One region of the Serratia symbiotica genome, then DNA from elsewhere that is predicted to be linked to it. Evidence: predicted binding sites of a transcription regulator. Region 1 holds the regulator's gene; each other region holds the start of a gene.
The links. Region 1 encodes LexA, which represses DNA repair genes until DNA is damaged. Its sites were predicted from a motif close to TNCTGTATGTACATACAGNA; they were not measured.

Region 1 (11,106 bases):
CTACTTGTTGTAAGTTCCCCAAGATTTCACTTCTTTCTCAGCCGCCTCTTTTTTCTGGCAGCATCAATGCGTATTAGATATTTCCATCATTCTGGTGCTGCAAACCAACTGCCATGCACCCTATGGAGATGCCAGCGCCAGCCCAGCGTCAGACCACGCAGTATGAGGAATACCGCCAGCGCCAGCCACAACCCGTGGTTGCCTAGCCACGGTACGCTAAACAGTGTCAATACATAGCCAACGGCCGCCACCGCCATGCTGTTGCGCATCTCTGCACCACGGCTGGCACCAATAAACATACCATCCAGCAAATAACACCACACGCCAACCAACGGCAAGACAACCTGCCACAGCAAATAATGATGAGCCAACGCACGCAATTCATGCAGCGAGGTCAAGGCCGCCACTATCTGCTGACCAGCCAAGAAGTAGAGCACAGCAAAGGCCAACGCTACCAGGCAAGCCTGACGACAGGCAGCGTGCCATATTTTTCTCAGTTGGCTGTCATCACGCGCACCATAGGCATGACCCGAATGTGCTTCAACCGCATAGGCAAAGCCGTCTAAAGCGTAGGCGGAGAAGGCCAGAAGGTTCATTAATACCACATTTACCGCCACCACCTCGCTGCCTAGGCGTGCGGCAAAGAGGGTCAGCGAGGCGAAGCACAGTTGTAGCAGCAACGAGCGCAACATGATGTCGCGGTTTAGGGCCAGCAAGCGCCTAAGGTTGCCGCGCCAAGCCTGTTGCAACATCAGCAACGATATCCCACGCATGCGCATTACCCGCCACGCTAGCCCTAGCCCCAGTAGCAGCGTGGCATATTCTGAGATGGCAGTCGCCATCGCTGCCCCTTGCACCTTCCAGCCCAGTCCCATTACCAGCCAGATATCCAGCACAATATTCAGCAGGTTGCCGACAATCAGGAAGATCACCGGCGCACGCACATGCTGCACGCCGAGCAGCCAGCCGAGTAGCACCATATTGACCAGTACTGCCGGGGCGCTCAACCAACGAATGTCCAGAAACAGTCGCGCCTGTTCCAGTACCTTAACGTTGCCACCAACGATCCGCAGCGCCAAATCAATCAGCGGGTGGCGCAGCAGCACCATTGCCAACCCGGTCAATAGTGCCAATAGAAGCGGCTGCATAAAGGCACGCGCCAGCCTCTGCTGGCTCTGCGCTCCCAGCGCTTGGGCGGCCAACCCGGTAGTGCTCATGCGCAGAAACAGTAGCAGCATAAACAGGAAATTACTGACCATCGTGCCGATCGCCACACCGCCCAAATAGATCGGGCTATCAAGATGGCCGATCACAGCAGTATCCACTAACCCTAGCAACGGCACGGTGATATTGGAGAAGATCATCGGCAGGGCCAGGTGCCACAGGGCTTTATCGGTGTCGCTGGTAAAGGCAGAGATCAGGTGCATTATGCAATGTTCCCATGGTAGTGCAGTTGCCACATTAGGTGGAGTAAAACGAAACCGCCCCAAAACAGGGGCGGGTTAAATCAGGGGACAACGGTTTAGTTAGGCGTGACGCTTAAATCCAGTCGCCATTGCGGATCACACCGACTGCCAGACCTTCGATAGTGAAATTTTGCTGGCGCAGATCGACCACTATCGGTTGAAATTCGTTGTTTTCCGGCAGCAATTCAACCATGTTACCGCTTTTTTTCAGTCGTTTGACGGTAACTTCATCTTCAATGCGCGCCACTATGACTTGGCCATTGCGCACATCCTGAGTTTTGTGTACCGCTAACAGATCGCCATCCAAAATGCCGATATCGCGCATCGACATGCCGATAACCCGCAGCAGGAAATCCGCGTTTGGTTTAAATAAGGAAGGATCTACCTTATAGTGGCCTTCAATATGCTGTTGAGCCAACAGTGGCTCGCCAGCAGCCACACCACCAATCAGCGGTAAACCTGCTTCATCTTCCATCAGCAGGCGTATGCCGCGCGACGCGCCGGAGATGATCTCGATGACCCCTTTGCGCGCTAACGCCTTCAGATGTTCTTCGGCGGCATTTGGTGAGCGGAACCCCAGACGCATAGCGATCTCAGCACGTGTCGGCGGCATGCCTGTCTGCAAAATATGATCGCGAATCAGTTCATAAACCTCTTGCTGCCTGGTAGTTAGTGCTTTCATTCCACCCCCTGTTCGTTTATACAGTTTTGCTGTAAGTATATACAGGCATGCCTGAATTGGGAACCGACGAATGAATAAAATCAGGGTGTCACGCCCCGTTCAAATGAAGTGTTGCAACAAAATCGACCCCCAAACGAACAGCGCCAACACGATCGCCAGCAACACTGCCGCTGCCCCCATATCCTTTGCACGGCCAGACAGTTCATGATATTCACTACCTACCCGATCGATCACCGCCTCTATCGCGCTGTTCAGGATCTCAACAATCAGCACCAATACCACCGATCCGATCAATAAAATGCGCGCTATCGCACCTACATTCAGCCAAATTGCCAGTGTGATAGCCAGCATGGCCACCACCAATTCCTGGCGGAATGCCGCCTCATGCCGCCAAACAGCGGCAAGTCCTTTATAAGAATAGCCAGCGGCTTTAATAATACGGGTCAGGCTGGTTGCTTGATTTGCCATGTTTCTGTGCCTTTCTCAGGGGTAAATCATAAAAAGAGTCTAGATCACTTAGTGATGTCGGCTCTCGTTTTCCAACACCGCAGATCTGCTACCCGGTTTCTGGTATGCTTGTGTTGCATTGCTAACAAGAGGCTTCACGTAGTTATGTCAGGTTGGCGTAAAATTTATTATAAATTATTGAATTTACCACTCAAATTATTGGTAAGAAGCAAGGTTATCCCTTCAGATCCTGTCAGGGAGTTAGGATTAGATCCCTCACGGCCGATTTTGTATGTTTTGCCTTATAATTCCAAGACGGATTTGCTGACGCTACGCACTCAGTGCCTGGAGCAGGATCTGCCCGATCCTCTTGACCTATTGGAAATCGACGGCACGGTGCTGCCGAGCCACGTGTTTATTCACGATGGCCCGCGCCTGTTCCGTTATTACACGCCGAAGGAAGAGTCAGTAAAGCTGTTCCACGACTATCTGGATCTGCACCGCAGTAATCCGCGTCTCAATATCCAGATGCTGCCGGTCTCGGTGATGTTTGGCCGTTCACCTGGGCGAGAAGGCCAAGGCACACCACACCTGCGCCTGCTGAACGGCGTGCAGAAATTATTAGCTGTGCTGTGGCTCGGCCGTGACAGCTTCGTACGTTTCTCCAATACTGTTTCGCTGCGCCGCATGGCCTCCGAATACGGCACAGACAAAGCCATCGCGCAGAAACTGGCACGCGTGGCGCGCATGCACTTTTCGCGCCAGCGTCTGGCCGCAGTCGGCCCCAGCCTGCCAGCACGTCAGGATCTATTCAACAAGCTGCTGGCTTCCAAAGCGATCGAAAAAGCCGTCGAAGACGAAGCACACAGCAAGAAAATCTCCCTTGATAAAGCCCGACAGAACGCCATCGTGTTAATGGAAGAGATCGCCGCTGATTTCTCCTACGAGGCCGTGCGCCTTTCCGACCGCGTGTTGAGCTGGACCTGGAACCGGCTGTATCAGGGCATCAACGTTACCAATGCTGAGCGCGTTCGCCAACTGGCCCAAGACGGCCACGAGATCGTCTATGTACCCTGCCACCGTAGCCACATGGACTATTTGCTGCTGTCCTATGTGCTGTATCATCAAGGGCTGGTGCCGCCACACATCGCGGCCGGCATCAACCTCAACTTCTGGCCAGCCGGGCCGATCTTCCGTCGCCTGGGCGCATTCTTCATCCGCCGTACCTTCAAGGGCAACAAGCTGTACTCCACGGTGTTCCGCGAATATCTCGGTGAGTTGTTCACTCGGGGTTATTCGGTAGAATACTTTGTGGAGGGTGGCCGTTCTCGCACTGGACGCCTGCTGGAGCCAAAGACCGGCACTCTGTCGATGACCATTCAGGCGATGCTGCGCGGCGGCACCCGGCCGATCACTTTGGTGCCGATTTACATCGGCTACGAACATGTGATGGAAGTGGGCACTTACGCCAAAGAACTACGCGGTGCCACTAAGGAAAAAGAGGGTCTGCTTCAGATGCTGCGCGGCTTGCGCAAGCTACGCAACCTGGGCCAGGGTTACGTCAACTTCGGCGATCCGCTACCACTGACCGCCTATCTGAACCAGCATGTGCCGCAGTGGCGTGAATCGATCGATCCGATCGAAGCCCAACGCCCAAGTTGGATGACACCAACGGTCAACGATCTGGCGGAAAAAATCATGGTGCGCATCAACAATGCCGCTGCGGCCAATGCCGTAAATCTATGCTCTACCGCGCTGCTGGCCTCCCGCCAACATTCGCTGACCCGCGAGCAATTGCTTGAACAACTTGAGTGCTACCTGCAATTAATGCGTAACGTGCCTTACGCCCACGATGTTACCGTGCCGGCTCAGACGCCGGATGAATTGTTGGATCATGCGCTGAGTATGAACAAGTTCGCGGTAGAGCAGGATAACATCGGCGATATCATCATCTTGCCGCGTGAGCAAGCGGTGCTGATGACCTATTACCGCAATAATATTCACCACCTGCTGGTACTGCCTTCACTGATCGCCACTATAGTGATGCATCACCGCAAAGTGTCGCGCAGCGAGTTACTGCGGCAGATTGACCTGATTTACCCCATGCTGAAGGCTGAATTGTTCCTGCATTACGAAAAGGAACAGTTGGCGGAGGTGCTACAGCCGCTAATCAATGAAATGATTCGTCAACAGTTGATCTGTGGTAAAAACGAGGATCTGGTGCTAAATCCGGCTCGTATCCGTCCATTGCAGTTGCTGGCCGCTGGCGTGCGTGAAACCCTGCAACGCTATGCCATCACCATGTCAGTGCTCAGCACTAACCCAAGCATCAACCGTGGTGCGCTGGAGAAAGAGAGCCGTATCATGGCACAGCGCTTGTCGATGCTACACGGCATCAACGCGCCGGAGTTCTTCGACAAAGCAGTATTCGCCACCTTGGTGGCGACGCTGCGTGAAGAGGGCTACATCAACGATATCGGCGATGCGATCCGTGAGCCTACTTTGGAGGTTTACACCATGCTGAGCGACCTGATTACCCCAGAAATCAGGCTGACTATCGAAAGCGTCAGCATGCCGGTAGAAATCAACGCGCAACATGAAGCGGCTACCGAGGAAGCGAAAGAGGACTGAACGGCAACCTGTAACAAATACGCCAAAGGCACCGAGAGGTGCCTTGGTTTATTACCCGCAGTCCGTTAAGAACCCTTATTTTATTTGCCATTTTGGCCCTAATGCTCACCATCCTCACGGACTCCCTGTACGCGCCGGTTGTTGCACGCTGTCGGTGTCCAAACTGGCTGTAACAATGTATGCCTACTGGGATAGGTTCTAAGTTGTCAAATAACTCAGCGCAATACCGATAAATACCACCAGCCCAACGTAATTGTTGTGCAGAAATGCTTTGAAACAGGCTTCACGCTCACGCGTGGCGATCTGCTTTTGCTGATGGATAAACAGCACGCCCACTAGCAACAACGCCCCGTAAAATACCTCACCCAGTTGCGCCAGATAGCCAACCCACAGCAGCAGCAGCAGGGCGGCAAACTGCAACACCCCAACGATCTGCTTGTCATAGCGACCAAACAAGATGGCGGTAGACTTGATGCCGATTTTTAGATCGTCATCGCGATCTACCATCGCATACAGTGTGTCGTAGGCCACAGTCCAGCAGATATTGGCCAGTAGCAGTAGCCAGCAGCTCAGTGGCAGCGATTCACTGACTGCGGCGTAGGCCATCGGGATGCCCCAGCCAAAGGCAGTACCCAGCACGAATTGCGGCAGATTAGTCACCCGTTTCATCAAGGGATAAATCCATGCCAGTGCCAGCGCCGCCAGCGATAGCCAGATGGTCATCGCATTTAGCGTCAACACCAGCCCGAATGAGATCAGTACCAGCGCCACAAACAGCACTTTGGCCTCTTTTTCACTCACCTGACCACTCGGCATTGGACGTTCGGCAGTGCGCTTCACGTGGCCATCAATGGCACGATCGGCATAGTCATTCACTACACAGCCAGCAGCACGCATTAGGAACACGCCAAGCACGAACACCAGCAGGATCGACAACGGCGGCACACCCTGCCCGGCTAGCCACAGCGCCCACAGCGTTGGCCACAGCAGTAGCAGGCTACCGATCGGTTTATCGATGCGCATCAGATGGCTGTAAGCCCGCCATTTGCTTTGAGTCACACTTCCTCCAAGGTATATTTGTCTATATGGGTTACACATACAGCGGTGAAGCCGGTAGAAACAGCTCAGTCAGCAACAGCGGCTTGCCCGCTAGCCTCAGGCGGGAGCGGCGCGCCCATAGCGCATTCTGTCGACCAATATGAATATAATCTCGGGTCATATTGCCGCTGTTAAACAAATAGCGTCCCAGCGGCTGCGTCCCCAGATCCACCAGCACCTGCTCCGGGCCAGTCAGTGTTTCCTGTGGGATCACCGTGCGCCCCAACAGCCAGGGTTGATTGTCGCCCAGTAGCACAATTTCTCGCAGCCAGTAGCGCGGGCTGTCCGGTAGATACTCGGCTTCTTCGCCCAATTGATCACGGGTCAAAAAACATTCGCGCTGCAGTTCGATGTGTACCCGCGTGCAATGGCGCTCAAAACGACAGGTCATGGAACCCAACTCCATCAGCCAGTCGCTGATGGCAGCAGGCAGTGGCGGATACTGATCGAACAACCACTCAAGCGGTGGTAGGATGGAATCCTTATTACCAGACATTGCTCTACTCCACGTCTGGGGCCGCCCCTTACAGACCACGCCAGACGATACAAACTGTTAACAGGGTCGCATTGTAACCTAGAAATACAAAAGCGGCAGGCGGGTTCGTGGGGGTTGCAGTTCGTCAATTTGACAGATCGAAAAGTAGGCTGGAACCCTGTAGATCCATGGCCGCGAAAACGGGTGATAACCCGGTAGCCCACAAAGCTTTAGCCAAAAGCGCTACGCCGACGATCGCCTGACCGTCGGGTGATGAGCGATTTTATTGGCAGCAACTCAGGCGATGTTTAACGCCATTCTTTAAAGCGGTTGATCAAGGCATTGGTCGAACTATCGTGACTGTTGACCTTCTCGTTGCCTGCCAGTTCCGGCAGTATGCGATTAGCCAACTGTTTACCTAGCTCCACCCCCCACTGGTCGAAGCTGAAAATGTTCAAAATGGCACCTTGAGTGAAGATCTTGTGCTCATACAGAGCAATCAGGCTGCCCAAGCTGAACGGGGTAATTTCTCGCAGCAGGATAGAGTTGGTCGGACAGTTGCCTTCAAATACCTTGAACGGTGCCACATGCTTGACATCTTCCGGCTTTTTGCCCTCAGCGGTGAACTCCGCTTCCACCACCTCCAGCGATTTGCCGAAGGCTAAGGCTTCGGTCTGGGCGAAGAAGTTCGATAACAGTTTGGCATGATGGTCACTCAGTGGGTTATGACTGACTGCCGGGGCGATAAAGTCGCAAGGAATCAACTTCGTGCCTTGATGAATGAGCTGGTAGAACGCATGTTGGCCATTGGTGCCCGGCTCCCCCCAGATGATGGGGCCGGTCTGGTAATCAACCAGATTGCCGTTGCGATCCACGTATTTACCATTGGACTCCATATTGCCCTGCTGGAAGTAGGCGGCAAAACGGTGCAAGTACTGATCGTAAGGCAGAATAGCTTCGGTTTCAGCGCCGAAGAAATTGTTGTACCAGATACCGATTAGCGCTAACAGCACCGGCAGGTTCTGCTCCAGCGGGGTTTTTGCAAAATGTTTATCCATTGCGTGTGCGCCACTCAGCAACTGTTCAAAGTTATCATAACCCACTGACAGCGCAATTGATAAGCCGATCGCCGACCACAAGGAGTAGCGGCCACCCACCCAGTCCCAGAATTCAAACATGTTGTCAGTGTCGATTCCGAACTCGGCCACCGCTTTGCCGTTGGTGGACAACGCGGCAAAGTGCTTCGCTACATGCTGCTGGTCGCTAGCGTTATTCAGCAACCAATCGCGCGCGCTGTGGGCGTTGGTCATGGTTTCCTGAGTGGTGAAAGTCTTGGACGCCACCAGGAACAGCGTGGTTTCCGGGTTCAGCGGCTTCAAGGTTTCAGCGATATGGGTGCCATCAACATTGGAGATAAAATGCATGTTCAGGTGATTTTTATAGGGCCGTAGCGCTTCAGTCACCATATAAGGGCCAAGATCAGAACCGCCGATGCCGATGTTCACCACATCAGTGATCGGTTTGCCGGTATAGCCTTTCCAATCGCCGCTGATCACCCGGACGCAAAATCGTTTCATCTTTACCAACACGGCGTTAACTTCCGGCATGACGTCTTTGCCATCAACAAGAATCGGGCTGTTGCTGCGATTGCGCAGGGCAATGTGTAGCACCGCGCGGTCTTCAGTGCGGTTGATTTTCTCACCGGCAAACATCGACGCGATTGCACCTTGCAGATCGGTTTCTTTCGCCAGCGCCTGTAGTTTCTCCAGCGTTTCCACAGTGATGCGGTTTTTGGAGTAGTCCACGAGCATTTGGTCGTTAAAAGTGGCGGAAAACTTGGAGAAACGCTCACTGTCCTGCGTAAACAGATCGGCGATACGAACATCTTTCATCTGTGCAAAATGTTGCTGCAAGGCTTGCCAAGCAGCAGTTTGAGTTGGATTGATACTTTTCATAGCAATACTCTTAGACTCGAGAATAATGTGAAACAATTGTCTGATTGTAGCCTTGTTCGACTGTGATTATGATCTCTTTTCTTGCGATAGGTACTCATTATCAAAGCCTATGGCATCGTTTGCGCCAGGTGCGACACATCCCGCAACATCGGCCCGTTGACAGCCACGCAATAACCCGCTATTCCTAACAGCCTTACTTGCGTACCGGATGCGCAAGCCAGAAGAGGTGCATCGCCCAGGTAAGGTGTCAGAGGAACCGTTTTCCAATGACGGCACTAGAGGGGGTGCGATGCCGAGATAGGATGATGCACGGCAATCATCGTATCGGCTACAGGGGCTGAATCCCCTGAGTTGTCACCAAGATCACCCCTATGGGGCGGTCAGCAAGGTGGAGCGCTCCTGGGTGTATCGTAGCTTTAACCTCTACGCCTGCTCCCTGTTTACCGCTCTCCCCTTGTGCCAAGGCTATGAAATAAAATGCTGTCTGAAGATAGCATCCCTGACACGAGGTTTTTAATGATCCAAGCAGTACCCCAAAATTCTACCGTGGTAGCCAAGTTCGGCGGCACTAGCGTTGCCGACTTCGCAGCCATGAACCGCAGCGCCGATATCGTGCTCGCTAACCCTCAGGTGCGCCTGGTGGTGTTGTCCGCTTCGGCAGGCATCACCAACCTGCTGGTGGCTCTGGCCGAAGGTTGCGATGCCGACAACCGCAACTGTCGGCTCGATGAGATCCGCCGCATCCAATACACCATCCTCGATCGCCTCAACGCGCCGGACGCAAGCCGTAAAGAAATCGATCGCATGCTGGAAAATATTGCCATGCTGTCGGAAGCCGCAGCGTTAGCTACCTCCCCGGCGTTGACCGACGAGTTGGTCAGTCACGGGGAACTGATGTCCACCCTGCTGTTTGTCGATATTTTACGCGCCCGCAACGTGCAGGCTGAATGGTTTGACGTGCGCAAAGTGATGCGTACCGATGATCACTTCGGCCGTGCCGTGCCGGACAGCACCGCGTTGAGGGAACTTACCCAGACGATGCTGAAACCCTGTCTACAGAAGGCGCTAGTGGTTACTCAGGGCTTTATCGGCAGCGACCCGAAAGGCCGTACCACCACGCTGGGGCGTGGCGGTAGCGATTACACCGCCGCACTGTTGGGCGAAGCGCTGCATGTCAGCCAGATTGATATTTGGACTGATGTGCCAGGCATCTATACCACCGATCCACGCGTGGTGCCGCTGGCCAAACGCATCGATAGAATCACCTTCGAAGAAGCGGCGGAAATGGCCACCTTCGGTGCCAAAGTGTTGCACCCGGCCACCCTGCTGCCAGCGGTGCGCAACGATATTCCGGTGTTTGTCGGTTCCAGCAAGGAGCCAGCCGCTGGCGGCACGCTGGTATGCAACACTACCGAGGATCTGCCGCTGTTCCGCGCGCTAGCACTGCGTCGCAAACAAACCCTGTTGACGCTGCACAGCCTGAATATGCTGCATGCACGCGGCTTTCTGGCCGAAGTGTTCAACATTCTAGCGCGGCATAATATCTCGGTTGACCTGATTACTACTTCAGAAGTCAGCGTAGCGCTGACCATGGACACCACCGGCTCTACCTCTATCAGCGGTAACCTGCTGACCACTTCACTGTTAACCGAACTGTCATCGCTGTGCCGGACGGAAGTGGAGGAAAACCTGGCGCTGGTGGCGTTAATCGGCAATAAGCTATCTCAGGCCTGTGGCGTGGGCAAAGAAGTGTTCGGGGTACTCGATCCCTTCAACATCCGCATGATCTGCTACGGTGCCAGCAGTTATAACCTATGCTTTCTGGTGCCGGGTGACGATGCCGATCAGGTAGTCCGCACTCTACATCATAATCTGTTCGAATAAGTAAGTCGTCTTTCTCAGGGCGCAAACATTTGCGCCCCACAATTTTTCAGCATACTTGGGTTATCTTTTCAGTCACGACCTGGCATCCTTTTCATCTTGATCCAGCACATTGTAGGCCACCGCACAGAACAGTGAGTTCAACCTTTTCATATCCCCTAACAATCCGAGATGCAGCGAGCTGGTTTCGATGCTCTGCACATTTTGCTGGTGCAGACGGTCAACGTGCGCATGCGCATAACGACGATCTAAAATGCGGAAACGGTGTTTGGAGCGACGCAGCCGTTTAGCGCTAGCAATATCACCGGACAGGAACACCGACAGGCTCAGGCGTAGATTGTCGATTAGCCGCTCATGCAACGCATCCAGCTCTGCCAGCCCCTCAGTTGAAAACGCTCGCCGCACCGCGTACGATTTAGCTGCCACGTCACCTGCCATGCGTTCAATGATATCGCCAGCCTGCTCCAGGTT
Region 2 (10,358 bases), 690 kb from region 1:
AAAATTATGGGCTACAGCAGAGACCGCTACTATCGTTTCAAAACGCTTTACGAACAAGGTGGCGAGTTGGCGCTACAGGAAATCAGTCGTAAAAAACCTATCGAAAAAAATCGTGTTGAAGCTCATATCGAACAAGCCGTCGTAAATATGGCCTATGAATTCCCCGCTTATGGCTAGCACCGTGTCGCCAAGGAATACTGATTTCAGGCAGCGGGGTTCGTTCTGTTTGGTGACGATATGATTTGGAATGCTTTAAAAAGCGGCTCACTGCGTTGGAAACCAAGATGGCTCAGGAGGGCGGTGTTCTCACCGAGGCTCAGTTGCAGGCACTGGAGCAAGCTAAATCCCAACGAGAAGCTCACGGTGAAATAGAGACACAGTACCCAGGCTATCTGGGTGCACAAGACACCTATTATGTCGGCAATATCAAAGGGATTGGCAGAATTTATCAGCAAACCTTTATTGATACTTATAGCCGTGTTGCTGTTGCCAAAGTCTATACCGAGAAGAATGCATTGATTGCCGCAGAAATGCTCAATGAGCAAGTGTTGCCGTTCTTTGATGAGCAAGGGATAGCGTTGTTACGGATATTGACTGATCGCGGGACGGCGTTCTGTGGCAAAAAAGAGAGTCATGCGTTTGAATTATATTTGAATATTGAAGATATCGAGCATACACGACCCCAGGCTTACAGCCCGCAGACAAACGGCATCTGTGAAGGGTTTCACAAGACAATGAAAACGGAATGCTACGATGTCATGTATCGCCGTAAGATTTACCGTAAATCTGATGAAATCCAGCGAGAACTCAGCCAATGGCTCTATTTTTACAACCGTGAGCGCCCCATTCATGACGATACTGTTATGGAAAAACGCCTTGGCAGACTTGGGAAAGCAGCAAGGGTTTGGCGAAAGAAAAGCAACTTGAGAGTTTATTTATCGCATCGGACAGTCAGACTCAACTGACAAATTTGGGTCTGAAAAATGAGTGAATGTCAGATTAAGTTTGAGCTACTACAGAATGAAAAAGCGCCAGTTAAACTGGCGCTTTTTCATTAGGAAATCGCATAGATAGCTTCGCGACAGGCACCTTAACCGTGGCCGAGTAGAGTAGGCCTCTGGTTGAAAGTCATCTACCTGCAAGTAATCGAGCAGCTTTTATGTCATTCAAAACGGAATATCGTCATCAAAGTCTATTGGCGGTTCATTGCTGCTGGCCACGGGGGCATTGTTCTGTGCTGGGCGCTCCTGCTGGCCACCGCTGAACGCGTTGCCACTCTGCGGTTGCTGGGGCTGACCCCAACCACCCTGACCACCGCCTGCTGGAGCGCCGCCGCCCTGGCGACCGCCCAGCATCTGCATGGTGCCACCAATATTAACCACCACTTCGGTGGTGTATTTTTCTACGCCGGCCTGATCGGTCCATTTGCGCGTCTGAAGGGAGCCTTCGATATACACCTGCGAACCTTTGCGCAGATATTCGCCCGCCACTTCGGCCACCTTGCCGAACAACACCACACGGTGCCACTCGGTTTTTTCTTTCTGTTCGCCAGTTGTCTTGTCACGCCAGCTTTCGGAGGTCGCCAAGGTAATGTTGGCCACTGCCCCCCCATTCGGCATGTAACGAACTTCTGGATCCTGGCCCAGATTCCCGACCAGAATTACTTTATTTATGCCTCTGCTGGCCATGAGCACTCTCCCGATGATTGATTCTTATACAGCATAAGCGAATAAGTCTAACACGATGAGTCTAAAACCACACTCGTGTAGGTTATGCGTTTTGCGTTTTGCATTCCGCAATTGTCTTTCCAACCGGCCTAGTTACATTCGTATACTGGATATTAACTCAGTTTTTTGTGTCATAATTATGCGTTGCGTACTGGGGCTGTGCTGGTTTTTGCGCGTTTGATCACTAAACCGCTGACAAAAATCGCTGGCAGGTGCGGTGTATCATCAAGACGGGAAGTGTATATGGATAATATCGAAATTCGTGGTGCTCGAACGCATAATCTCAAAAACATCAACCTGATTATCCCGCGTGACAAGTTGATCGTCGTCACCGGTTTATCTGGTTCCGGCAAGTCCTCGCTGGCTTTTGATACGCTGTATGCCGAAGGGCAGCGCCGCTACGTTGAGTCGCTTTCCGCCTATGCACGCCAGTTCCTTTCGCTCATGGAAAAACCGGACGTCGACCACATTGAAGGTTTATCACCAGCGATCTCCATTGAGCAGAAATCCACCTCGCACAACCCAAGATCTACCGTCGGCACCATTACCGAGATCCATGACTACTTGCGCCTCCTGTTCGCCCGCGTTGGTGAACCACGCTGCCCGGAACACCACACGCCACTGGCGGCGCAATCCGTCAGCCAAATGGTCGATAACGTGCTCAACCAACCGGAAGGCACACGCCTGATGCTGTTGGCCCCGGTGGTAAAAGACCGCAAGGGCGAGCACACCAAAACGCTGGAAACCCTCGCCTCTCAGGGCTATATCCGCGCCCGCATCGATGGCGAGGTGTGCGATCTTTCCGATCCACCGAAGTTGGAGTTGCAAAAGAAGCACACTATCGAAGTGGTGGTTGACCGCTTCAAGGTGCGTGAAGACCTGGCGCAGCGCCTGGCGGAATCGTTCGAGACCGCGCTGGAGCTGTCCGGCGGTACTGCACTGGTGGCTAACATGGACAGTGAAAAGGCCGAAGAGCTGCTATTCTCCGCCAATTTTGCCTGCCCGATATGCGGCTATAGCATGCGCGAGCTGGAACCACGCCTGTTCTCGTTCAACAACCCAGCCGGTGCCTGCCCGACCTGCGATGGCTTGGGCGTGCAGCAGTTCTTTGATCCAGAGCGCGTGGTACAGAACCCGGAGCTGTCGTTGGCTGGCGGTGCGATCCGTGGTTGGGATCGCCGCAATTTCTACTACTTCCAGATGTTGCGCTCGTTGGCGGAACACTATGAGTTCGACGTCGAAGCACCGTTCAACAGCCTGAGCGACAAGGTGCAGAAAGCGGTGCTGAGCGGCTCCGGCAAAGATTCAATCGAATTCAAATACATCAACGATCGCGGTGATACCACCGTACGCCGCCATCCGTTCGAAGGCGTGCTGAACAACATGGAGCGCCGCTACAAAGAGACTGAATCCAGCGCGGTACGCGAAGAGCTAGCCAAGTTTATCAGCAACCGCCCGTGTACCTCGTGCCATGGCACCCGTCTGCGAGAAGAAGCGCGCAACGTATTCGTCGAAGATACCACGCTACCAGAAATCTCCGAGCTGAGCATCGGCCATGCGCTAACCTTCTTCCAGGACATGAAGCTCAGCGGCCAACGCGCCAAGATTGCTGAGAAAGTGCTGAAAGAGATCGGCGATCGCCTGAAATTCTTGGTCAACGTGGGGCTAAACTATCTATCGCTGTCACGCTCGGCGGAAACGCTGTCCGGTGGCGAGGCACAGCGTATCCGTTTGGCAAGCCAGATCGGCGCTGGCCTGGTGGGCGTGATGTACGTGCTGGATGAACCGTCGATCGGCCTGCATCAGCGCGACAACGAACGCCTGCTGGAAACCCTGATCCACCTGCGCAACCTGGGCAATACAGTGATCGTAGTAGAGCACGACGAAGACGCCATTCGCGCCGCTGACCATGTGATCGACATCGGCCCCGGCGCTGGCGTGCACGGTGGTCAGATCGTGGCGGAAGGCAGCGTGGAAGCGATCATGGCACAGCCGGACTCACTGACTGGCCAGTTCCTCAGCGGCAAGCGCGAAATCGCCATACCGCAGCAGCGCGTGCCGGCCGACCCGACTAAAGTGTTAAAGCTGAGTGGCGCGTGTGGTAACAACCTGAAGGGGGTAACGCTGACGCTGCCGGTCGGCCTGTTTATCTGCATTACCGGAGTTTCCGGCTCCGGTAAATCAACGTTGATCAACGATACGCTGTTCCCGATCGCCCAACGCCAGCTCAACGGTGCCACCATCATCGAACCTGCGCCATTCCGCGAAGTGACCGGCCTGGAGCATTTCGATAAGGTGATCGATATCGATCAAAGCCCGATCGGCCGTACTCCGCGCTCTAACCCAGCCACCTACACCGGCATTTTCACGCCGGTGCGCGAGCTGTTCGCTGGTGTACCTGAGTCACGCAGCCGTGGCTACAACCCTGGCCGCTTCAGCTTTAACGTCAAAGGTGGCCGCTGCGAAGCCTGCCAGGGTGATGGCGTGATCAAAGTGGAGATGCACTTCCTGCCAGATATCTACGTGCCGTGCGACCAGTGTAAAGGCAAGCGCTACAACCGCGAGACGCTGGAAGTAAAGTACAAGGGCAAGAATATCCACGAAGTGCTGGAGATGACTATCGAGGAAGCGCGCAATTTCTTCGATGCCGTACCAGCGCTAGCGCGCAAGTTGCAAACCCTGATCGATGTTGGCCTGTCGTATATTCGTCTCGGCCAGTCGGCCACCACCTTGTCCGGCGGTGAGGCGCAGCGCGTCAAGCTGGCACGCGAGCTGTCTAAGCGCGGCACTGGCCAGACACTGTATATCCTCGATGAACCGACCACCGGTCTGCACTTCGCCGATATCCAACAACTGCTGGCGGTGTTGCACCAACTGCGCGATCAGGGCAATACCATCGTGGTCATTGAGCATAACCTAGACGTGATAAAAACAGCAGACTGGATCGTCGATCTGGGGCCGGAAGGCGGCAGTGGCGGTGGTGAGATCCTGGTCTCTGGCACGCCAGAGACCGTAGCCGACTGCGTAACTTCGCACACCGGGCGCTTCCTCAATTCACTGTTAAAAAAGTAACTTTTCACCCAGTTCGCCCTATGACCCGTTACACATAACGTGGTAGTCACATGAGAAATGCCACTTCCATGCGTCGCTTTTAGTGGCGCTGGTCTAGCAGGGTATATCCCCCCTAACTGTTAGCTCCCCCTGGCAGGGTTTACTGCACTGCGGCAAACGCCTCGGCTACAAAATGCACATTGTTATGGTTCAAGCCAGCCACGCACATGCGACCACTGTGGAGCAGGTAAACGCCGAACTCTTCGCGCAGGCGATCAACCTGCGCTGCGCTGAGGCCTGTGTAGCTAAACATACCGCACTGTTCCAGCAGATAATCGAAATTGTGCTGCGGTAGTACGCCTTTCAGTGCTTCCGCCAGCGTTTTACGCATCTCAAGGAGGCGGGTGCGCATGCTTGCCACTTCATTCTGCCACTGGGCTTTCAGTGGCGCGTCGTTCAACACTTTGGCCACTACCTGTGCACCAAAACTCGGCGGACTGGAGTAGTTACGGCGCACGGTAGCCTTAAGCTGGCCCAGCACCCGGATGGCGACCTCTTGGCTTTCGCACACCACTGAAAGCCCACCGACGCGTTCGCCATACAGCGAGAAGATTTTCGAGAACGAATTGCTTACCAAGCACGGCAGACCGGCGGTGGCGATGGCACGGCAGGCGTAGGCATCTTGATCCATGCCAACGCCAAAGCCCTGGTAGGCAACGTCCAGGAACGGGATCAGTGCGCGGTCAGCGATCACCTTGATTACATCATCCCATTGGGCGGTGGTCAGATCAGAGCCGGTCGGGTTGTGGCAGCAAGGGTGCAGTAGCACAATGCTGTGTCTTGGCAACTGTTTCAATGCACCCAGCATGGCGTCGAACTTTACGCCCAGGCTACCAGTGTCGAAGTAGGGATAAGTGTTCACCTTGAAGCCAGCACCATTGAAGATAGCGACATGGTTTTCCCATGTCGGATCGCTGACCCACACTTGTGAATCAGGGAAATAGTTTTTCAAGAAATCTGCCCCTACCTTCAACGCACCGGAACCGCCAACGGTCTGAATGGTGGCGATGCGCTCCTGACGCAACATTGGGTGCTGCGAGCCAAACAGCAACTGCTGGACGGCAGTGCGATATGGCTGTAGACCCTCCATCGGCAAATATAATGATGCGCATTGTTCGACACGGCTCAACTGCGCTTGCGCTGCGGCGACTACCTGCATCTGCGGAATAATGCCTTGCTCATTGTGGTATAGGCCGATGCTCAGGTTCACCTTGTGCGCACGGTGATCTTGTTTAAACTTTTCCATTAGCGACAAGATAGGGTCGCCAGCATAAGCCTCAACGTTATGGAACACAGATTATTCTCCTAAATTATCGCGGTGTAGGTACAGCGTGACGACGCAAAATCGCGTTCGATTTTAGCTTTATCCGCGCATACGGCAAAAGCGCTTCTCTCAATCTGATTGGGCGCGTGATGAGGTAAGAGGGAGGCGCATCAGTGGCTGTAATTAGCAAAGCGACCAGCGAAAGTGATGCAGTGAAGATTAACGCTGGCACGCCCAACATGCGGCAGATCAATCGCCAATGTATTCCATCGCCACACGTTGCGTCAGCTTGGTGACCAGTTCGTAGACACTGATGCCGGCATAGATGGCGATGCGCTCAACTGGCAGTGCTTGGCCCCACAGCACGGCCTCGTCCCCGACTTTGTCGGTGGCATCAGGCCCTAGATCAACCGAGATCATGTCCATCGATACCCGACCAACAATCGGCACTTCGCGCCCATTCAGCCAGATCGGCGTACCAGTGGGAGCACTGCGTGGATAACCGTCACCATAGCCTATCGCCACCACGCCCAGGCGGGTATCACGCTGGCTGATCCAAGTGCCACCGTAACCGACCGGCTCACCGGCCAGGTGGTCACGCACGGCGATCAAGCTAGACTTCAGCGTCATCGCTGGCTGTAGCAGGTGCTGGCTACCGTTGGCGTTATCCAGTGGCGACACGCCGTATAGGATAATGCCTGGCCGTACCCACTGGTTATGTGCGTCCGGCCACAGCAGAATGCCGCTTGAAGCGGCGATCGAACGTTGGCCTGGTTTACCACGGGCAAACTGCTCAAAGCAGGCGATCTGTTTTAGGGTTGCGTCAGATCCCGGCTCATCAGCACAGCTAAAGTGGCTCATGATATTGACTGGCTGCGCCACGTTGTGACAGGCGCACAAGCGCTGGTAAAAGGCTTCGGCCTGCTCTGGCCGCACGCCCAAGCGATGCATGCCGGTGTCCAGTTTCATCCACACCGGCAACGGGTGTGCCAGTTTGGCCTGCTCCAATGCCTCCAACTGTTCGCTGCTGTGCACTACGGTTTCGATGTTATTCGCCACCAATAACGGTAGATCTTCGGCAGAGAAGAAACCTTCCAGTAGTAGGATCGGTTTGACGATACCGCCGAAGCGCAGCGCTAACGCTTCACTAATGCGCGACACGCCAAAGCAGTCGGCATCTTGCAGAGTGTGTGCTGTTTCCAGCATGCCGTGGCCGTAAGCATTTGCTTTCACAATGGCAATCAGGTGGCTTTGCGGTGCCTGGCGGCGCACCTGTTGCAGATTATGTCGTAGAGCGCTGCGGTCGATTACTGCGGTCGCCACTTTCATTGTTATCTCCTAAGTTGATTATTCATCCTCATAGTGTGACCCTGCATAGTTATCGAAACGCGACCACTGGCCGTTAAAAGTCAGCCGCACGGTACCAATCGGACCGTTACGCTGCTTACCCAGAATAATTTCGGCAATCCCTTTCAAATCGCTGTTGTCGTGATAAACCTCATCACGGTAGATGAACATAATCAGGTCGGCATCCTGCTCGATGGAGCCAGACTCACGCAGATCAGAGTTGACCGGGCGTTTGTCGGCACGTTGCTCCAAGCCACGGTTCAACTGCGACAGCGCCACCACTGGAACCTGAAGCTCTTTCGCCAACGCCTTTAGCGAGCGGGAAATTTCGGCGATCTCCAGCGTACGGTTATCGGATAAGGCGGGTACACGCATCAGTTGCAGGTAGTCGATCATGATCAAGCTAAGCCCGTCATGCTCGCGGAAAATGCGCCGCGCGCGGGAGCGCACTTCGGTTGGCGTCAGGCCGGAAGAGTCATCGATGTACATGTTACGCTTCTCCAGCAGGAGACCCATGGTGCTGGAGATGCGCGCCCAGTCCTCATCATTGAGCTGCCCGGTACGGATGCGCGTTTGATCCACGCGCGACAGCGATGCCAGCATACGCATCATGATCTGGTTGCCGGGCATTTCGAGACTGAAGATCAGCACCGGTTTTTCCTGCGTCATCGCGGCGTGTTCACATAGGTTCATCGCGAAGGTGGTTTTCCCCATCGATGGACGGGCGGCAACGATAATCAGGTCGGATTTCTGCAAACCGGCGGTTTTTTTATTGAGATCTTGATAACCGGTATCCACACCGGTAACACCGTCGTGCGGCTGCTGATACAGTTGCTCAATGCGCGAGACGGTGTCCTCGAGGATGCGGTCAATGCCCTTTGGGCCGTCATCCTTGTTGGCACGGTTTTCGGCAATCTGGAAAACGCGGGATTCTGCCAGATCGAGCAAATCTTCGCTGCTACGCCCCTGAGGATCGTAGCCGGCATCGGCGATTTCATTGGCTACCGAGATCATCTCGCGCACCACCGCACGCTCGCGCACGATATCGGCATAGGCACTGATGTTAGCGGCACTTGGGGTGTTTTTCGACAGCTCAGCCAGGTAGGCGAAACCGCCTACTAAATCCAGCTCACCCTTCTGTTCTAAGGACTCAGACAGGGTGATCAAGTCGATCGGTTTGCTCATTTCCAGCAGGCGCTGCATCTCGGTAAAGATCAAACGGTGCGGACGGCTGAAGAAGTCGTTGGCGACCACGCGCTCTGATACGTTATCCCAGCGTTCGTTGTCGAGCATCAAACCACCCAATACCGACTGCTCAGCCTCCAGCGAATGTGGTGGCATCTTCAGCCCTTCCATCTGACGATCTCGTGGGCTATTTCTGGCTTCGTCCGCGTTTGTTTTATTGGTTGTTTTTTTTCCTGCCATGAAGCGTATTCTTTATCCGGTTGCGAATAGAGTGTCCAGATGCGTGAGTATACGTGATTTTTATTCGTGATTCTTGCGGCATCACCAATGCGGAAAAGGCGTGGATCTAGATAACTTATATGGACACCGACCCAATGCAAGTGTGGGCAGGCCTTTTCCTGACAATGTAGTCACAAACATATATTCGGCTTGGTGCGTCCTGATGAACCGTACTCTCTGGCCTCATTAGTGTCATGGATTATGACAGCCGAGCTATTTGCCAGGTTCACAGAGCGTCGGTTCTCACTGCCAACATATCAACCCTTTGACTTTATTTGATTTACCAGCGCCCATGCCATTCGTGCATTTTGTTCTCCAGTACCACAATGGCTTTATTCACGCCGCTTCGCGTGATTATTCCTACAGCCGGCGTTGCAGGCCGCTGCACCGTTCATCCGGGAGGTTAACAACGCGGTAGACCGCAGAGCGGGCAGCGTGAATAGCACCATCCCCGCGCTTCGTTATCCCCTGGAGTCTGACCTTGCCGCCACTGCTGTACTCTTTAGATACCAGTCCCAGATAACTGGCAAAATGTCGGCCATTCTGAAAATCAGAGCTGTTACCCGGTGACACCGTTAGCGCCGATGCCCCAGAGTCCCAATACCCGGTATGCTCTCCAGCCTGAGGATATCCATTTTACTGATTGATATGCGCATGGCGTACGTCCAGCTCTTTTATCTGCTGCTGACAGCTCTGCAATTTTTGCAGCATCTCTTGGAACAACTGCCAGCTTAGCGTAGTCAGTTCATTTTTCGGCATCTTCCCGATATCCCGGCAGACAGACCATGATTTTATGAGCGCCTTCCGGCATGGCAATACCGTATTCCAGGCCCAGCCCTCTGTATATGATTGATGAGGGCCGTTCTGTTCCCCATGCGTCGCTGGCGAAATATTCTGCTACTCAACGTTTTTTTCCGGCACATAACGCGCCCAGCCGACTGTCAGCTTCAACGATAGCGATGGCATCATTTGTATCGTTTTTTACTTCCCATTGGCTTTGTTAAATCAATCGGGGAACTGATTACCGAATGCAATTTTTGCAACATAAAAAATTGTGTCGCTCAATCAAATCGCCATCTGTCACCCTCTAACTGATTGATTTTCTACTGTGCCAAATGCGACGTATCCGGTACAGCAGCACAATCTTTATTTATTCAACAAAGCCAGAAGGTACGCCACTCTATGAAAACCATCAGCCCGTTTTCGGGCAGGAAACATACTCTGGCAAAAGTGGAACGGTATTAAGTACAGCTATTATTTTATGCATTAATAATTAAAGTTATACCCTAAATAATTCCAGTTGTAGGAAGGCAGCAACGCAGCGACAAATTGATCGGGAACCGATTTGAACAGCGCTTGCGCTGAGCCGCAGGCTGAACCTCAGGGATAAGGTTCATTAACCCCTAGGAGCTTACATCAGTAAGTGACTGCGGTGAGTGAGGAAA
Region 3 (11,106 bases), 1.3 Mb from region 1:
AAAGATGCCCATTCAGGGGGCTCTTTATTCCAAATCTGATTTATTCAACAAAGCCCATAGACATACAAAAACTAAGATTTAACGACAGGAATATCTTGCAGACGCGTGGTGTAGGCTGGTGACAGCCATTTTCGTTGCATCTTCCAGGTCTCTGGCCGTTCGGGCATGCCCTGTCCCCCAAACCAGATTGTCCGGCCTCGCTGATTAAGGCTGTCGAGCAGTTGCATCAGGCGTTCGCTGTGCGGCCGTGGCGGGGTATCGTCGAACAGACCATACTGGGTCATCCCCGAGCAGGTGAACTCCCCGAGCATGACGCCGCACCGGTGGTAACGATGCCCTGGCCTGAAAATGCGCGCCAGTGCCTGACGGGCAGCGCGGATGATGTCCCTGCTGTCCTGGGTGGGTGTCGTCAGCCGGGTCGTGGCCTGATTGCTGTAGCCGGTTCCACCCACCGTGAATGGGCTGGTTGCCACGAATACCGATACATGTCGGCAATACTGACGTTCACCGCGCAGCTTTTCCGCTGCCCGTTCGGCGTGGGCGCAGATTGCCTGACTGACGCTATCAAGGTCAGTTGTTTTTTCACCGAACGAGCGCGAACAGACTATCTGCTCTTTCGGTGTGGCAAATTCCTCGAGGGACAGGCAGGCGATGCCGTTCAACTCACGCACCGTGCGCTCCAGTACCACCGAGAATCGGCGACGGGCGATGGCCGGGGGCAAGTCCGCCAGTTGTAGCGCCGTGGTTATCCCCATCATCGACAGATGCCTGGCGATGCGATGCCCGACTCCCCACACTTCCGAGACCGGCACGTGTGCCATCAGGCGACGCTGTCTTGCGGTGGCACTCAGGTCAACAACACCCCCGGTCTTTCGCCAGGTCTTGGCGGCATGGTTGGCCAGTTTGGCCAACGTTTTGGTTGGAGCGATGCCCACGCCAACGGTCAGATGCGTGCAGCGGCGTACCGTTTCACGGAGCTGTTTTCCCAGGGGTTCCAGTGTGGTGAGTGGCAGGCCGGTCAGGTCACAAAATGCCTCGTCAATGGAATAGACCTCAACGCGCGGCGTCAGCTGGGCCAATAGGGTCATTACCCGGTGGCTCATGTCGGCGTAGTAGGCGTAATTACTGGAGAAGGCAATACAGTGTTTCTTTTCAGCCTCCGCTCTTACCTTGAACCAGGGTACGCCCATTTTTATGCCAAGGGCTTTGGCTTCCTGACTGCGTGCCACCACGCATCCGTCGTTGTTCGACAGTACCACCACGGGTTTACCGCGCAGGTCAGGTCGAAACACCGTCTCGCAAGAGGCATAAAAGCTGTTGACGTCAACCAGGGCAAACATGGCTTAACAGGCGTTGGCAAGGGTCAAAGCGTGTGGATAGCGTAGCGAACCACGCCAAAGATGACCGTCTCCATGTCCTCATTATCCACGTCGATGGACGCAAAGGCTGGGTTGGCCGGCAGCAGTAACGGGCGGGGATGCAATTGCAGGCGTTTGCAGGTGAATGCGCCATCGACCGTCGCAATGACGATGTCGCCGTGCCGTGCCGGGTAACAGCACTCAACGACCAGCAGGTCGCTGTCGAGAATACCGGCGTCCCGCATTGAATGGCCGTCGGCTCGCACCAGGTAGGTACTTTCCGGGAAACGGATGCAGATATCATCCAGTGACAGACGTTGTTCCAGGTAGTCCTGAGCGGGCGAGGGGAAGCCACAGGCGATACCGGTATCATGGAGTCTGACCCCTGTCTGGCGCTGAGGGGAGGGGGCTGTTTTACCTGGATGAACTTTGAGTCGCTGAACTGCTGGCGCGGTGAGTGTGGCCATCGACTTGATGGTCTGGGAGGTGTTGCTCACAATGTGTACTTTCCTGGTCAGAATTTTACTTAAGCATTAATATTGTACTGGACGTATAAACAGTATAATATTGCGCAACCGGGCGTAAGCTGCACTTAAGTCCAGGGTGTATACTGGCGAGATTATCCACAGATATGTTGCAAAACCCGTGTATAACTGGATGGAGAAAGTGGGCATGCCCAGGAGGCCGTTGTCCTTCAGTGATGCGCAGGTGTTGCGCAATGATGGTCACTCACAGGTGCTCAATGGCACGGACTATGCGATACTTTGGTCACATTACCCCGCCAGCTGAAAAATTGATGACTGACCACCCTGTCCAGCCAGAGAGTGCTGAAGACGAGATTATCGATATCGACACCGAGGCGTTTGCTCATACCGTCGCCATGATGGTGCTGCTCAAGCCCGGCATGTCCCATACCCACTCGGAGCCACTCTCCCCCGACTGTGCCGCCGGACAACTTGTCCAGGACGTCAACAGTCTGAAAAAACGCGCCCGCCGCCTGCTGGTACCCGCCATGCACGAAGCCACCAAACGTACCGGCCAGGTCTATAATATCGAGAGCAGCCTGGTGCTTTACCCGTCAGGGCGCCTGTTCGCCCAGGCCATCGTCACCCGAAGCAGGTAACTGATGAGCAAAACGACCCCCATTCCCCATGACGCCGTGTTCAAGCAGTTTCTGACCCATCCGGAAACAGCGCGTGACTTCCTGCAATTGCATTTGCCGCCGGCAGTGCTCACACACTGTGACTTGAGTACGTTAAAGCTGGAATCGGGCAGCTTTGTTGAAGAAGATTTGCGTGCCTATTATTCCGATGTGCTCTATTCACTCAAGGCGGGGAAGGGTATCGGCTTTGTCTATTGCCTTATCGAGCACCAAAGTTCCCCTGATAAGAATATGGCCTTTCGCTTGATGAGATACAGTATCGCGGCGATGCAACGCCATCTTGATGCGGGTAACGAGCAGCTGCCTCTGGTGGTTCCACTGTTATTCTACCACGGTCAGGTGACGCCTTATCCGTACTCGATGCGCTGGCTGGATGAGTTTGGTGACCCTGAACTGGCCACACAGCTTTATGCGGGAGCGTTTCCCCTGGTCGATGTCACAGTCATCCCGGATGAGCAAATCATGCAGCATCGCCGTATGGCCATCCTGGAGCTTTTACAGAAACACATCCGTCAGCGCGACCTGGCTGACCTGCTGGAACAACTGGTCACGTTGCTGCTGTCCGGATATACTACGCAGGAGCAACTGACATCATTGATGAATTACATGCTACAGGTTGGTGACACGGCAGCCCCGGAGAGGTTTATCCGCGAACTGGCGCGTCGTGTGCCACAACATGAGGAGGTGCTTATGACCGTTGCACAAAAACTGGAAGATAAAGGACGTCAGGAAGGTATCCAGCTTGGTGAAGCTAGAGGCCGCCAAGAAGGCCGCCAAGAAGGCCGCCAAGAAGGCAAGCTTGCCGTTGCCCGCACAATGCTGACCAACGGTCTTGATCGTAACCTGGTCATGAAGATGACGGGGTTGACCGCCGATGACCTGGCCAAAATCCAGCATTGATATGTACTGGCGCAGCCCTGCAATAGGCTGCGCTTTTCTTTACACCACGTCACTTAAGCAAAAAGTACACCAGTTCTGGACTGCAACCTAATAATCGTCTCGCGTTTCATAAAGGATGGCGGATCTTTTCAGACTATTCAACGAGTAGAACTAATCCACCTCTGCCTGTTTGCCTTGCCCCGCAGCGGGCAGTTAAACGGAATAGTCATCTTTACGAAAAAAAATTACTCCCTCGCCGATAATAGTGCGAACATTGAACTATCCTCTAAGCAGATCGATATGGCTCTTGATTGCCATGATGCTAAGACCTAGTTTAGAATGAATCCATTACCAAAGCTTTAGCGTATCTAGGAAGTCTTATGATCATGGCTTTTATTAACATAGGTATTAATTATTAATTCCATTTCTGCGCTCCTAATGGGTTTTTTTAATATTGGTGTTTTGGTTTCGAATTCATTAATATCGTATCCTGTCATAATTATGATAGGAGTGTTGTTGTTCATGTTGCCTCTTTTTTGTATTCTTTCAATTAATTCAATTCCTGTCATGCAAGGCATTTGAAGATCAGTTAAAATAATATTATAGGGTTTTCTCAAGGTTTTCTGAATAGCTCGCTCTGGTGAGTGAGTGATATCGCACTTGTGACCCATTCTAGTGATCATTTTCTGAATAATTGTTAATACATCCCCATCATCGTCAATAACTAACACCTCGAATTTTGGTGTAAATTCATATGCTGATATATTATTTGATAGTTTAGTATCTAATTTACTGATTTTCTTCTTGATTGGCTGTGAGTGTAGAGGGATACTAGTTGTAAACACAGTGCCGTGATCAACTTCACTCTCGACTTGTATTTTACCGCCCATTGCTTCAACTATTCCTTTAACTATAGCTAATCCCATTCCAGTACCAGGAACATTAGAGGTTGAATCAATCAATCTCGTGAATGGTATGAATATTTTAGCTAAATTTAACTGTGCAATACCTATCCCTGTATCACGAACATATATTTTTAGAATGTTTGAGTCTGAAATGTCAAATGATACCTTAATACTTCCTTTATCAGTGTATTTAAATGCATTAGATACAAGATTCTCAATAATTTGGTAGGTCCTTTCTTTGTCAGCGGTTATCATAAAATCCTGTACTATAATAAATTCTATTTCGACACCAGTTTTGCCATATATTATATTGCAATCGTGTACTGCGTCTCGGATTAAGTCTCCTATTGAGAAACTAGAGGGGGTTATATCAATTACTCCACTATCAATCCTTACATAATCTGTAAGATCTTTGATCTGTCGCAATATTTTATTTGTTGCATTATTAAGTATTTGAACATCATTGTTGTTATCTCGGTTTACAACCTCAGTGAGGTTGTCTACTGTGCCAATAATTACCTGCAAAGAAGTTCGCAACTCGTGACCCACCTTTGCTAAAAATGCGTTTTTACTAAAAACTGCATTTCTCTCTTTCTCTAAAGCATGGCTTATATTTTTTATATATAAATAAGTGCAAACACTCATGGTTATTGTTAATAACCATGTTATCACCAATAAATATCTTAGTTTGTCTCTTTTTTGCAGAAAATCATTTAAGGCAATAGTTCTTTGATATGTTTCAGGCGTGGTCTGCAAGATTGGCAACTTTGTTAGACTCCTTTCTTAGCGTATCAGCCAGTTGTTTAATTTCTTTAGTTACCTTTTCAGATTCTTTTAAATTACTCTCTAGCTTTCTTACGTAGTAATTCAATCTTTTAATTGTCTCGGAGTACCCTTCTTGTAAAAATAGGTATTGGGTAGACTCTACGTTATCCGATAGTACAAAGAGTCTGGAAAAAAGAATATCTAGACTGTCCTCTATTTTACTCTTATTGTAATTTTTACTTTTTTCTTCTTCAATAATAACACTCTTTAAGTCTGAAATTGACATTGTAAGTTTAGCTACTGCCCATGAGTAGTTTTCCTGAGTTCCTGATATGGCATAAAATGAATCTCTGTCCAGAGATATATATAACTTGGTAATCCATGCTAGAGATGAAATTAGAAATAAGGTTGATAATATTATCAGTAATGATCTATAAATTTTCACCTTTTACCTCAATTCTATTAACTTGCCATATGGAACGGGAATGATATACAGGGGTGTTTAACTCATTCTCCATTTCATCATACGGATAAACTAAAAAGAAAGGCCCAAAGTCTCTTCTATGTAATAGTTTCCCATTTGCTTTGTAAGCAAGGATAGGCTCATAGTTAATAATATCGCTGATAGGTATTTCGACCCAATATCCATCAAGAGCATATAATCTTATTTTACCTTTATTGTCTCCTTTAAAACCTATTAGGTCAGATAATTTAACACCTTCAAAGATCGTTTTTTTTGTCCATGGAGTGGATGTGTAAATTTTCTTGCTTTTTCTTTCCATAACTTCTTTAAAAGAAAAATTAATCTCAACTGACCCTTTTATCAACGATAAATTGTCAGTTGCATTAGCTGTGGTTACTATAGATATAAAAAAAATAATTGTACCCATGGCTATTTTAAAAATTGAAAAGTGTTTCATAATTCCCCATTATTTCTCTTAGTATTTCACCATCATCACTCTGATGAAGACCTTCAACTCGCTTAAATCCTATGTAATGAGATTGGCAGTTTGGATAATAAATTGATCTTAAATTTGGTTTAATTGACGTGAATAAACAATAAGTAGGGATCTCAAAACCAGCAGAAATATGTAATTCCGATGAATCTACGGTATATACGTATGACGATTGAGCTATGACTGAAATGAAATCATGGGTGGTATTTGTTAGATTACCAATAAATCTATATCCTGGTATTTCAATTTTTGAATACCCTAAAACTTGCATATTGGTTTTTTCAATCAACATTCTTATTATTTTTTTGTGAAATTTTTCTGGTATAGACCTTAATTTTGTACTTGCATAAGGGCAAAAAATAGCATAGTTACTTTTTTTATCTTTATGGTTAGGGAAAATCCTTTGTAAAAAATTTTTTTGTTTTTCAGTTTTAATAGATTTATAATCTACCCCTAAATTTCTAAGAAAAAAATCATGCATTTCAAGTTTATTAAAGTCTTGCCAGTATAATTGATTCCCAATATCAATATTTACTGTGTTGGAATTGAGTTTATCTAATTGATATGGCATATATAAAATTTCATTGAATAGAAATTGTGATATATGATAGATGTCGTTTACATATTTATCACAAGATTTAGGTCTGATAATGTTTATTTGAATGTTGGGGTTGATTTTTTTTATAATATCTATGCAACATATTCCTATTATTGAATCACCAAGTGTCACGCCCATACCATTAATTATATTTAGTTTCTCTACTTTTTTATAGTCTATACTAAATGGTTCTTTCGCGTAATTGTAAATTTTATTTGAGTTCAAAGGTGTCAATTTTTTTATGGATTTTTCTTTTTCATAGTCGTATGGAGCAACAATGAAACTACTATCGAATAATAGGCTACCGTTATATTTTAAGATATCTTTCATTTTGCCTCCAAGTATCTATCTAAATAGTGTTTAAGTATTGGTAGCCGCACAGGTTTTTCTAATGGGCTAGATATGTCATATTCTTTTATTGCTGTTAGTATTTCACTGTCTACCACATCTCCACATTGACCTGTCAATACTATTATTAAAGCATTAGGTTTTTGTGATTCTCTGATTTTTCTTATACTATTGAATACTGTTGTTGTGCCAATCAACCAGTCTAATATGTATATCTCTGCCGGGGAGTTTAATATCTTTTTATTTAATTCATCTAGTTTTGTGTAACCTTCTATATCTATTTCATAGGTATTGAGTTCTTTTGTTAGGAATTCAACTATATTAATATCATCATCTAGTATAACTAGGCTTGTCTTTTTCTTTAATGATGCATTTGTTAATGGTTCAATTAATTTTATACTTTTATAACCGTTATATATCTCGATATTCTTCTTTATTTCTGTGGTGCTAATTATCTTCCAATCATTGTTTATCTTAACGGCTGCCACTGCAGTCTCTGAGTTGGCTTCATTTGATAAGTATATTAGACAGTTTGAATCAACTCCATTTATGAGTAATTTTGCTTGAACTTTTTGATATTCATTTCTTTCTACCTTAAGGAAGAAATTTGACAATGAATTATTAAGGCTCAACAACATTTTCTCAAGTTGTTTTATATCCCAGGGTACAGTTCCGTTCAACTTTCTGTGTGCTTGTACGGATGAAATTCCAATGATATTTCTTATATACTCTGCTTGTTTGTTTTTGACGATTCCCTCGGAAGTCATAACTTCAGATAATGCCATGCTTATGGTTTTAGTTATATCTATCGTATTCATTTTTATACCCTTGTTTTCACTACTTAGATTTTAAGCCTAAAAATCTATTCTTCAAGAATTAATTTCATTTCAGTAACTTAATCAGAGATTTTGTGTCTTAATGGGATAATGTTTACTTTTTTGTTTCCTTTAAGGAAATTATTTATTGATTTTTGTCTTTTCGTGAACTAACCTCATTCTTACTGAGATACTTTCCTTACACGGTATCAGCTAAGTACTTATAAATAATGAACTTATTACCTATTCACCCTTTTGGAGGTTATGGCAGATTGTAGCGTTCGGATTATATCCCGCAATGCAAATATGTAACTTGTTGACCACCTTTGTAGCGCGGCGAAAAAATCAAGACTGTTTTGAGCGCGATTCTGGACTTACAAAAACGCAAATAGTTGAAGCTTTCGGACAGTCCAGAATTGATTACAACGCTGACTTATGTAAAGTTTCTGACAATTAACTCGCACCGAGCTAAGGAGGAGTTACCTAATGAATACTTTAAACTGACCACTTCGATTTGAAGATCGCTAAAGGCTTGTCGCATCTCTGGTATGTCATTTACTGAAATGATCATGTTACCTTTGATTGTTCGAGCCAAGCGAGCAATGGCTTCGTACTGCTCCAAACCAAACTCAACGCCATAACCTTGCGTACCCCAATATGGTGGATCAAGGTAAAACAAGGTATGAGGGCGATCATATTTCTCTATGCATTCAACCCAGCTAAGATGTTCTATCGTGGTACGTGCAAGCCGTAGATGGGCTATAGAGAGCGTTTCCTCTAAACGAAGAAGATTTATCCCCACTGGGGCCGTAGTTGCAGTCCCGAATGTTTGGCCTTCAACCTTAGCTCCAAAGGCCATATTTTGAAGATAGTAAAATCGTGCAGCGCGTTGTATATCGGTCAGCACTTCAGTTGGAGTGGCTTTTTGCCAATCGAATATTTGTCTACTACTTAGTGCCCATTTGAACTGACGCACAAACTCTTCTAAATGATTTTTGACCACGCGATACAAATTTATTAACTCACCGTTGATATCATTAATGACCTCAACTTTTGATGCCTTCTTTCTAAAAAACAATGCCGCGCCGCCACAGAAAGGCTCTACATAACATTTATGTTGAGGAAAGAGAGGTAGTAGATGCTTAGCTAAGCGTCGTTTTCCACCTACCCACGGAATGATTGGATCGCTCAAAGTGAAGTTTCTCCCGGTTGGTAACAAATCGATACTGGCGATCAAAAACGAATGTTTGATCGTCAAAACCTAGCATCTCGCAAATAACGCGAGAGAGGAACGTACAGTGCCGTAGAGGGGATTTCCTGAGATTTGACCACTTGCACAATGCTATACCAACGCGATAATCAGTAGGTTAAGAATATGTTGATGGGTTCATGTTTATCAGCAAGACCAAAAGTGTTACCATCTACATAAATTTACTTATAAACAATTGATTACAATGAAAAGTGACACTATTCACTCAGTTCAAGCGTTGCGTGGACTTGCCGTTTTTCTCGTCGTTATGTTCCATTTCCGAGAAGACTTAAGCAAAACATATGGCGAAGTAGCTGACCTATTATTTATCAATGGTTCCATTGGTGTTGATCTCTTTTTTATGATTAGTGGGTTCATAGCCTATTATGTATACGTGAATGAAAATTCAGGTTTATCCTCATCAAAAATATTTTTAGTCAAGCGGCTTTGTCGAATTATCCCTCCATATTTTCTTGTGACGCTAATGGTAGCAGGTAACTCTTGTTGACTCGTGGATGGAAACATTGCGGTCAATGCTGTTTTTACCCGGAGATAGTTCGAGCCAAGCCCCTTGGTTTGGGTATGCTAAACTAGATGTTGGTTGGACATTAAATTATGAAATGCTCTTCTATGTACTTTGTGCTACTTCATGGGAACCTTGGATCGCCAACAGGTGCAGGCGGCCATGGAACAGACGCAGATCGCCCAGTTGGCCACCCAGCAGGTGTGCGAGCTATCTGGGGGCCAGCGTCAGCGGGCATTTCTTGCCATGGCGCTGGCGCAGGATACCCCGCTGCTACTGCTTGATGAGCCAACGACCTGGCTGGATATCAATCATCAAATCGAGCTGATGGCCCTGTTACGAGAGCGGCAGCAGCAGGGCAGAACCGTGGTCGCAGTGTTGCATGATCTTAATCAGGCCAGCCGTTACTGTGACCATCTGGTTCTGATGTCCGCAGGCCGCGTGGTGGCCTGCGGCACGCCTGAACAGGTGATGACTCCTGCGCTGCTGCAACAGGTCTTTGCAATTAAGACGGAGATTCACCCGGACCCGGTTTCAGGACGCCCGATGTGCGTCGTGCTGTAGGTGCCAGGAGAACCCTGAATCAAAAGGTTGGCCCGCAAGACCCTCTGCTTCTCACGTTCTGTTGAGTTGCATGAAAGAGTCATTGTGTAGTGGCACACTGAATTTGGCCACCTGAACAGAGGTGATATGCTCACCTCAGGACATTACAGGTGCTTCAATGAAAAAAAGAAATTTCAGTGCAGAGTTCAAACGCGAATCCGCTCAACTGGTCGTTGACCAGAACTACACCGTGGCAGATGCAGCCAGTGCTATGGATGTCGGCCTTTCCACAATGACGCGATGGGTGAAGCAGTTGCGTGATGAGCGGCAGGGAAAAATACCTAAAGCCTCTCCCATTACTCCTGAACAAATTGAAATACGTGAGCTGAGGAAAAAAATACAACGTATTGAAATGGAAAACGAAATATTAAAAAAGGCTACCGCGCTCTTGATGTCAGACTCCCTGAACAGTTCTCGATAATCGGGAAACTCAGAGCGCATTATCCGGTGGTCACACTCTGCCACGTGTTCGGGGTTCATCGCAGCAGCTACAAATACTGGAAAAACCGTCCTGAAAAACCAGATGGCAGACGAGCTGTATTACGCAGCCAGGTACTGGAACTGCATAGCGTCAGCCATGGCTCTGCTGGCGCAAGGAGTATCGCAACTATGGCAACCATGAAGGGCTTCAGGATGGGACGATGGCTCGCCGGCAGGCTCATGAAAGAGCTGGGGCTGGTCAGTTGTCAACAGCCCACTCATCGGTATAAATGCGGTGGCCTTGAACACATCGCTATCCCGAATCACCTTGAGCGGCAGTTCGCAGTGACAGAGCCTAATCAGGTGTGGTGTGGCGATGTGACCTATATCTGGACAGGCAGGCGCTGGGCCTACCTCGCCGTTGTTCTCGACCTGTTCGCGAGAAAACCGGTGGGCTGGGCAATGTCGTTCTCACCGGACAGCAGGCTGACCATCAAAGCGCTGGAGATGGCGTGGGAGGCCCGG

Region 2: uvrA (excinuclease ABC subunit UvrA) is a predicted target of LexA. The motif match lies at 1,832-1,851, and genes of this name have one in related genera.
Region 3: umuD (translesion error-prone DNA polymerase V autoproteolytic subunit) is a predicted target of LexA. The motif match lies at 1,901-1,920, and genes of this name have one in related genera.

The regions. Positions count from the first base shown of each region.
Region 1 covers NZ_CP050855.1:2,894,670-2,905,775, forward strand. Annotated here, with positions in the region: gene dinF (MATE family efflux transporter DinF) at 87-1,427, opposite strand; gene lexA (transcriptional repressor LexA) at 1,540-2,148, opposite strand; gene SYMBAF_RS14370 (diacylglycerol kinase) at 2,248-2,616, opposite strand; gene plsB (glycerol-3-phosphate 1-O-acyltransferase PlsB) at 2,761-5,226, shown strand; gene ubiA (4-hydroxybenzoate octaprenyltransferase) at 5,425-6,324, opposite strand; gene ubiC (chorismate lyase) at 6,317-6,820, opposite strand; gene pgi (glucose-6-phosphate isomerase) at 7,108-8,754, opposite strand; lysine riboswitch at 8,968-9,161, shown strand; gene lysC (lysine-sensitive aspartokinase 3) at 9,271-10,638, shown strand; gene SYMBAF_RS14400 (Na/Pi cotransporter family protein) at 10,711-11,106, opposite strand, start outside.
Region 2 covers NZ_CP050855.1:233,293-243,650, forward strand. Annotated here, with positions in the region: partial or broken gene SYMBAF_RS01245 (IS481 family transposase) at 1-991, shown strand, start outside; gene ssb1 (single-stranded DNA-binding protein SSB1) at 1,167-1,688, opposite strand; gene uvrA (excinuclease ABC subunit UvrA) at 1,971-4,799, shown strand; gene SYMBAF_RS01260 (amino acid aminotransferase) at 4,939-6,132, opposite strand; gene alr (alanine racemase) at 6,352-7,431, opposite strand; gene dnaB (replicative DNA helicase) at 7,450-8,874, opposite strand; gene SYMBAF_RS01275 (transposase) at 9,274-9,486, opposite strand; gene SYMBAF_RS18050 (hypothetical protein) at 9,550-9,672, opposite strand.
Region 3 covers NZ_CP050855.1:857,579-868,684, forward strand. Annotated here, with positions in the region: partial or broken gene SYMBAF_RS17530 (IS5/IS1182 family transposase) at 1-1, shown strand, start outside; gene umuC (translesion error-prone DNA polymerase V subunit UmuC) at 72-1,340, opposite strand; gene umuD (translesion error-prone DNA polymerase V autoproteolytic subunit) at 1,364-1,855, opposite strand; gene SYMBAF_RS04505 (DUF7609 family protein) at 2,101-2,481, shown strand; gene SYMBAF_RS04510 (Rpn family recombination-promoting nuclease/putative transposase) at 2,482-3,420, shown strand; gene SYMBAF_RS04515 (hybrid sensor histidine kinase/response regulator) at 3,768-5,069, opposite strand; gene SYMBAF_RS04520 (hypothetical protein) at 5,044-5,514, opposite strand; gene SYMBAF_RS04525 (putative pterin-binding protein) at 5,501-5,989, opposite strand; gene SYMBAF_RS04530 (glycosyltransferase family 9 protein) at 5,967-6,953, opposite strand; gene SYMBAF_RS04535 (helix-turn-helix domain-containing protein) at 6,950-7,789, opposite strand; gene SYMBAF_RS04540 (DNA adenine methylase) at 8,220-8,978, opposite strand; gene SYMBAF_RS18335 (acyltransferase family protein) at 9,241-9,543, shown strand; partial or broken gene SYMBAF_RS04550 (ATP-binding cassette domain-containing protein) at 9,697-10,122, shown strand; partial or broken gene SYMBAF_RS18340 (IS1 family transposase) at 10,141-10,212, shown strand; one part of gene SYMBAF_RS04560 (IS3 family transposase) at 10,280-10,529, shown strand; one part of gene SYMBAF_RS04560 (IS3 family transposase) at 10,529-11,106, shown strand, end outside.